One region of the Serratia ficaria genome, then DNA from elsewhere that is predicted to be linked to it. Evidence: predicted binding sites of a transcription regulator. Region 1 holds the regulator's gene; the other holds the start of a gene.
The links. Region 1 encodes LexA, which represses DNA repair genes until DNA is damaged. Its sites were predicted from a motif close to TNCTGTATGTACATACAGNA; they were not measured.

Region 2: the regulator LexA is predicted to act here: its motif matches at 1,567-1,586, upstream of sulA (SOS-induced cell division inhibitor SulA).

What each region holds. Positions count from the first base shown of each region.
Region 1 covers NZ_LT906479.1:4,734,141-4,737,758, forward strand. The annotation lists gene dinF (MATE family efflux transporter DinF) at 1-1,017, opposite strand, end outside; gene lexA (transcriptional repressor LexA) at 1,171-1,779, opposite strand; gene CKW09_RS22150 (diacylglycerol kinase) at 1,880-2,248, opposite strand; gene plsB (glycerol-3-phosphate 1-O-acyltransferase PlsB) at 2,398-3,618, shown strand, end outside.
Region 2 covers NZ_LT906479.1:1,903,022-1,906,639, forward strand. The annotation lists gene ompA (porin OmpA) at 1-680, opposite strand, end outside; gene sulA (SOS-induced cell division inhibitor SulA) at 1,039-1,545, opposite strand; gene CKW09_RS08985 (TfoX/Sxy family DNA transformation protein) at 1,778-2,440, shown strand; gene yccS (YccS family putative transporter) at 2,437-3,618, opposite strand, start outside.

The sequences.
Region 1 (3,618 bases):
GGCAACGGCGTAAGCCGCGCCAAAGGCCAGGGCCACCAGGCAGGCCTGACGGCAGGCGGCGCGCCATATCCTCCTCAGCTGGCGGTCGTCGCGGGCGCCGTAGGCGTGGCCCGAATGCGCCTCCACCGCGTAAGCGAAACCGTCCAGCGCATAGGCGGTAAAGGTGAGCAGGTTCATCAGCACCGCATTCACCGCCACCACTTCGCTGCCAAGGCGCGCGCCAAAAATGGTCAGAGAGGCGAAGCACAGCTGCAGCAACAGCGAGCGCAGCATAATGTCGCGGTTTAGCGCCAGCAGGCGCCGCAGGTTACCGCGCCAGGCCTGCTGCAGCATCGGCGGTGAAATGCCGCGCAGCCGCATCACGCGCCACGACAGCCATAGCCCGAGCAGCAGCGTGGCGTATTCGGCGATGGCGGTCGCCGTCGCCGCCCCCTGCACGTTCCAGCCCAGCCCCATCACCAGCCAGATATCCAGCACGATGTTCAGCAGGTTGCCGACGATCAACAGGATCACCGGCGCGCGCACGTACTGCACGCCGAGCAGCCAGCCGAGGATCACCATATTGGCCAGCGCCGCCGGGGCGCTCAGCCAACGGATCTCAAGAAACAGCCGCGCCTGCCGCAGTACCTCGGCGTCGCCGCCGACGATCCCCAGCGCCGCATCAATCAGCGGCTGGCGCAACAGCACAATGGCCAGCCCGGCCAGCACCGCCAACAGCAGCGGCTGCATAAAGGCGCGCGCCAGCGCCTGCGGGTTCTGCGCCCCCAGCGCCTGTGCGGCCAAGCCGGTGGTGCTCATGCGCAGGAACAGCAACAGCATAAACAGGAAGCTGGTGGCCATGGCGCCGATCGCCACGCCGCCGAGATAGGTCGGGCTATCGAGATGGCCGATCACCGCGGTATCCACCAGCCCGAGCAGCGGCACGGTAATATTGGAAAAAATCATCGGCAGGGCGAGACGCCACAGGGCTTTATCGGTGTCGCTGGTGAAGGCGGAAAAGGCGGAGATCAGGCGCATGGTGAAATGTTCCCGTGGATACCCTTCATCTTACCAAGCTGCAGGCGTGTCGGCTGCGCATTGAAAGCGATTGGGCACGATATTGAATCAGAAATGACATCGCCCCAAAGCAGGGGCGATTTAAATCGGGGGACGACCGTTCGGGCGCGGCGGTTAAATCCAGTCGCCGTTGCGGATCACGCCGACCGCCAGGCCTTCGATGGTGAAATTCTGCTGACGCAGATCGACCACGATCGGTTGGAATTCGCTGTTTTCCGGCAGCAGTTCAACCACGTTGCCGTGTTTTTTCAGGCGTTTGACCGTGACTTCGTCCTCAATGCGCGCCACCACCACCTGGCCGTTGCGCACGTCCTGAGTCTTGTGCACCGCCAGCAGATCGCCGTCCAGAATGCCGATGTCGCGCATCGACATGCCGTTGACCCGCAGCAGGAAATCCGCGTTCGGTTTGAACAGCGAAGGATCCACCTTGTAGTGGCCTTCGATATGCTGTTGCGCCAGCAGCGGCTCGCCGGCGGCCACCCGGCCGATCAGCGGCAGGCCTTCTTCATCTTCCATCAGCAGGCGGATGCCGCGTGACGCGCCGGAGACGATCTCGATCACCCCTTTGCGCGCCAGCGCCTTCAGGTGTTCTTCGGCGGCATTTGGCGAGCGGAACCCCAGACGCATAGCGATCTCGGCACGCGTCGGCGGCATGCCCGTCTGCGAAATATGATCGCGAATCAGATCATAGACCTCTTGCTGTCTGGTAGTTAGTGCTTTCATTCCGCCCCCTGTTTGTTTATACAGTCTTGCTGTGAGTATATACAGGTAAGCGCGGATTGGGAACCGAAGAATGAATAAAAATCAGGGATTAGCGCCCCGCTCAAAGGAAGTGTTGCCACAGCACCGAGCCCCAGACGAACAGCGCCAGCAGGATCGCCAGCGACACCGCCGCCGACCCCATGTCCTTCGCCCGGCCGGAGAGCTCATGATGCTCGCTGCCGATGCGGTCGACCACCGCCTCGATCGCGCTGTTCAGGATCTCGACGATCATCACCAGCGCCACCGATCCGATCAACAAAATGCGCGCTATCGCACCCACATCCAGCCAGATCGCCAGTATGATGGCCAGCAGGGTCGCCACCAGCTCCTGGCGGAACGCCGCCTCGTGCTGCCAGGCGGCGGAAAGTCCTTTATAAGAGTAGCCGGCGGCTTTAATAATACGGGTCAGGCCGGTTGCTTGGTTCGCCATGTTTTCGGTGCCTTTCTCAGAGGTAAGTCATAATAAAAAGAGTCTAGATCAGCCAGCGTTATCGGCTCTCGGTTTTCCAACACCACAGATCTGCTACCCGGTTTCTGGTATGCTTGCGGCGCATTGCTAACAAGAGGCTTCACGTTGTTATGTCAGGTTGGCGTAAAATTTATTATAAATTATTGAATTTACCACTCAAATTGTTGGTAAGAAGTAAGGTTATCCCTTCAGATCCGGTCACGGAATTAGGGTTGGATCCCTCACGGCCGATTTTGTATGTTTTGCCTTATAATTCCAAGGCGGATTTGCTGACGCTGCGCACTCAGTGCCTGGCGCAGGATCTGCCCGACCCCCTCAACCCGCTGGAAATTGACGGCACGGTGCTGCCGAGCCACGTGTTCATTCACGACGGCCCGCGCGTGTTCCGCTACTACACGCCGAAGGAAGAGTCGGTAAAGCTGTTCCACGACTACCTGGACCTGCACCGCAACAATCCGGATCTCGACATCCAGATGCTGCCGGTCTCGGTGATGTTTGGCCGCTCGCCGGGCCGCGAAGGGCAAGGCACGCCGCATCTGCGCCTGCTGAACGGCGTGCAGAAATTCTTCGCCGTGCTGTGGCTCGGCCGCGACAGCTTCGTGCGCTTCTCCAATACCGTCTCGCTGCGCCGCATGGCCTCCGAACACGGCACGGATAAAATCATCGCGCAGAAGCTGGCGCGCGTGGCGCGCATGCACTTCTCGCGCCAGCGCCTGGCCGCGGTCGGCCCAAGCCTGCCGGCGCGTCAGGATCTGTTCAACAAGCTGCTGGCGTCCAAGGCGATCGAAAAAGCGGTCGAGGACGAGGCGCGCAGCAAGAAGATTTCCCACGAAAAAGCCCAGCAGAACGCCATCGCGCTGATGGAAGAGATCGCCGCCGACTTCTCCTACGAGACCGTGCGCCTCTCCGACCGCGTGCTGAGCTGGACCTGGAACCGGCTGTATCAGGGCATCAACGTCACCAACGCCGAACGCGTGCGCCAGCTGGCGCAGGACGGCCACGAAATCGTCTACGTGCCCTGCCACCGCAGCCACATGGACTACCTGCTGCTGTCCTACGTGCTGTATCACCAGGGCCTGGTGCCGCCGCACATCGCGGCCGGCATCAACCTCAACTTCTGGCCGGCCGGGCCGATCTTCCGCCGCCTGGGCGCGTTCTTCATTCGCCGCACCTTCAAGGGCAACAAGCTGTACTCCACGGTATTCCGCGAGTACCTCGGCGAACTGTTCACCCGCGGCTACTCGGTGGAATACTTCGTCGAAGGCGGCCGCTCGCGCACCGGGCGCCTGCTGGAACCGAAGACCGGCACCCTGTCGATGACCATCCAGGCG
Region 2 (3,618 bases), 2.4 Mb from region 1:
AGAGTGAAACGCTTGGTTTCAACAACTGGAGCCGGAGCCGGAGCTGGTGCTGGAGCAACAACATCATCCTGACCGAAACGGTAAGAAACACCCAGGCTCAGCATGGTGTTGTCTGGACGTGCGCCGACAGTACCTGCATCACCGATGTTGCTTACGAATTGGTAGTCCAGGCGAGTAGCCCAGTTTTTGGTCAGTGCGTATTCAACACCAACAGCAGCCAGCGGAGAAACGCCGGTGTCGTGGTCGCTCAGACGAGTGCCGTTGCCGTAGTTAGCTTTGGAGTCTGCACGCCATACCATACCACCCAGACGAGTGTAGATGTCCAGATCGTCAGCAATTGGGTAGCTCAGTTTAGCTGCCAGCTGAACGCCTTGTGCTTTGAAAGCACCGTTGTTCACGCTGCCTTTGTAAGGCATACGGCCAAGCCAGTCATAGCCCAGCTCGAAGCCCAGGTATTGGTTCGCCTGGTAACCCAGGAACGCGCCAGCACCCAGTTGATCTTTATGGGTCGGACCATTGCCGATACCATTCTGGTAACCGTTGCCGTAGAAACCAGTGTCATGGTACTGGGACCAGCCCAGTTTAGCACCGGTGTACCAGGTGTTATCTTTTGGGGCGGCTTGCGCTACGGTAGCGAAACCAGCCAGTGCCACTGCTAATGCGATAGCTGTCTTTTTCATTTTGCGCCTCGTTATCATCCAAATAGGCAATGAGCTTTAAAGCTGTTTTAAGCCCTTGGTTAAATTCCTTCGCCAAGGTTTGAGCCCTCGTTTGTTACTCGGCCAGTTTTCCTGGCGTTATAGAGCAACCTTGGCGATGTAAAGTCTACAACGTGGCGCGAAAGTTACAAGTGTGATGTGATAAAGCTCTAAAAAAAAACGCGGAATCGTACATATTTGCTAACACTAATCGGCAAAAAACAGGGCGAATTTCTGAGCGTTTTCTCTCGCGGAACCGCAGCCGGACTCGCTTTCTGCATGATCCGGCAAAGGTTCCCTTCGCGGGGGATAAAAATGATGGGAAAATTCCTAAATTTACTTAATGATACAAAGAAGAGTGAATTTTTAGGGTGGAACAGTGTCCGTGAGTCGGGTTAATGTCACGTTGCGGACGCATGATGAAGCCGTATGCATTACCCAATTCTGCCGCACGCCTTAATTTTAGACGATCTTCCTCTGTAAGCTCGGGCAACCAGCCGAGAACCACGCTGTAATTCCCCGTCAGCAGCGCTTTTTCCATCGCCTCCACCGTCGCCAGCGGGCTGATTTGGCTCAGCTGCACCATTTTCTCGACCGGCAGGCCGGATTGCTGCAGCCACAGTTTGCTGAGTTTTTGCTGCGGCGTAAGCCACAGCAGCCAGCGCGACTGTTTGCCAAGCTGTTGCAGCAGCGGCAGTAACAACTGTGCGACCGCGGGCTGATGCTCATTGTAAACAAGTTCACTGATAAGGCCATTTTCGTTGCCGGCGTCGGTGGTCTTGGCAGCATGGGGCGCCGCGATAGCGTTGCGGCTGAAATGGGGTTGGTAAAGTGATTGAGTACGCATAAAGTATCCCGCCCGTAGTGTCACTGTATGTATATACAGTATACCCGGTGGGAGATAAGATCAACCCAAATTTTAGTAGCGCCTCGCATAACCGCGATTATTTTTTATACTGCCGTTTTTTGTGATTGGCATGGCTACCGTTAGTGCGTATTTTTCTAATTAGTTGTTCACGTTACCTTTATTTCATTGATGTGAGAAATATTACGCATATAACCTACAAGGGAGTCTCGTCATGAAAGGGATATCGACGGCAAGGATTGCACAGGCGAAAGCCTGCTTCTCGGTATTGGGCTGCATCACCATCCGCTCGCAGTTCGGCGGTTATGGGCTGCTGGCCGAGGGCGTCATGTTCGCGGTGATAGCGGAAGGCGAACTGTATCTGCGGGCGACTCATGGTCTGGAGCCGACGTTTCGCGCCCGCGGCATGGTCAATATGATTTACTCCAAGCGCGGCGTGCCGATCACCATGCGTTATTATTGGGTCGATGAGGCGCTCTGGCGCGAACGCAACGAGCTGATTGGTCTGGCGTGGCAGGCGGTCAGGGAGGCGCGCAGGGAACAGCAGAGCAAAACCGGCAGCCACGGGCGGCTGAGGACGTTGCCCAATATCGATATCAATATGGAGCGGCTGCTGTGGCGGGCCGGCATTCGCAACGTCTACGACCTGCGGCTGTACGGCGCCAGGCGCAGCTACCTGCGGCTGTTGCAACAGCAAAACCCTCTTGGGGTGCGGATGCTGCTGTCGTTGGCGGGCGCGATCGCCGGCTATCACCATGCCGCTTTGCCCGCCGAACTGCGCGGCGAGCTGATCCAGTGGTTCGAGCATACGATGGCGATGCGCAGCCATGGCCATGAGCCGGTCATTCAGCGCCAACGGGCGGCCCTGAATGATTAATTGGCCTTATTGATACGCGCGTGCAGCGCAGTCAGCTCCGGCAGCAGTTCAAGCACCAGCCCAATCTGTTGCAAGACCAATTGATCTTTGCTTTCCGGCTCCGGGACGGTGTGCCGGATGCGCTCAGCGAGGTTTTCCAATGCCTGCGCAATGCGCGAGCCGTCCTGCTCTTCCTGATGCAGGGCGCCGTCAACGTAGCACACGGCATCATTCAGTAAATCCAGCGTCGCGGGGTTGCTCAGGCGTTCACGGTGCGCGCCGAGCGCGGAGATGTAGCTCAGCAGGGTATGATTCAGGCACAGCAGCCGGAAAGCCGCCTCCTGCAGCGCCCGATCGGTCTTGGGATCGGCGGACATGTTGGAGATGACCGACGCCAGTTCGGCATCGCTGTTGTGCGCATCCCGTCGCGCGATGCGATAGGGCAGGCCGTTATCTTTGCCCTGATGGTACTGCACCAGAATGGCGTCCAGGTAGCGGCAGTTGGCGTTCAGCGTCTTGTCCACCACCGCCGGCAATTGGCGGAACTTCCAGTCCGGCCAGATGAAACTGACCGCCGCCCAGGCGATGGCGCAGCCCAGCAAGGTGTCGTAAACGCGCGGCGCCGCCACTTCAAAACCCTCGCCCAGCAGGTTAAAGCACAGCAACACCAGCAGGGTAATAAACATGGTGGCGTGGGCGTATTGCACGGTGCGGAATGCGAAGAACAGCACGCCGGTGATGACGATCAGCACCATCTGGCCTTCGAGCGACGGAACGAAGTAAAGGATCGGCAGGCCGATCAATATGCCGGCCAGCGTGCCAATGATGCGCAGCGCCAGCCGGCGCCGAGTCGCATTGTAATTGGGTTGGCACACAAACAGGCTGGTGAGCAGGATCCAGTAACCGTGCTGCATGCCGGTAAGCTGAATAAACGCGTAACCGACGCACAGCACCACCGACATGCGGATTGCGTGGCGGAACAGGGCGGACTGCGGCGTCAGGTGGCGGCTGATGCGCAGCCTGATGTCGCTCCAGCCGGTCAGGCGATCGTCTGCCAGGCTATTCTCTTCCGTTTGCCCATTGGCGAGCGCCTGTTCGGATTCGATATTGGCCAGTTGGGCGTCGATGGCGCGTAAATTTTTCAGCAGGTGCGCGAGCGCTTTGGTCAGTTCGGCATTTTCCCGCGTGGCGGCGCTGCG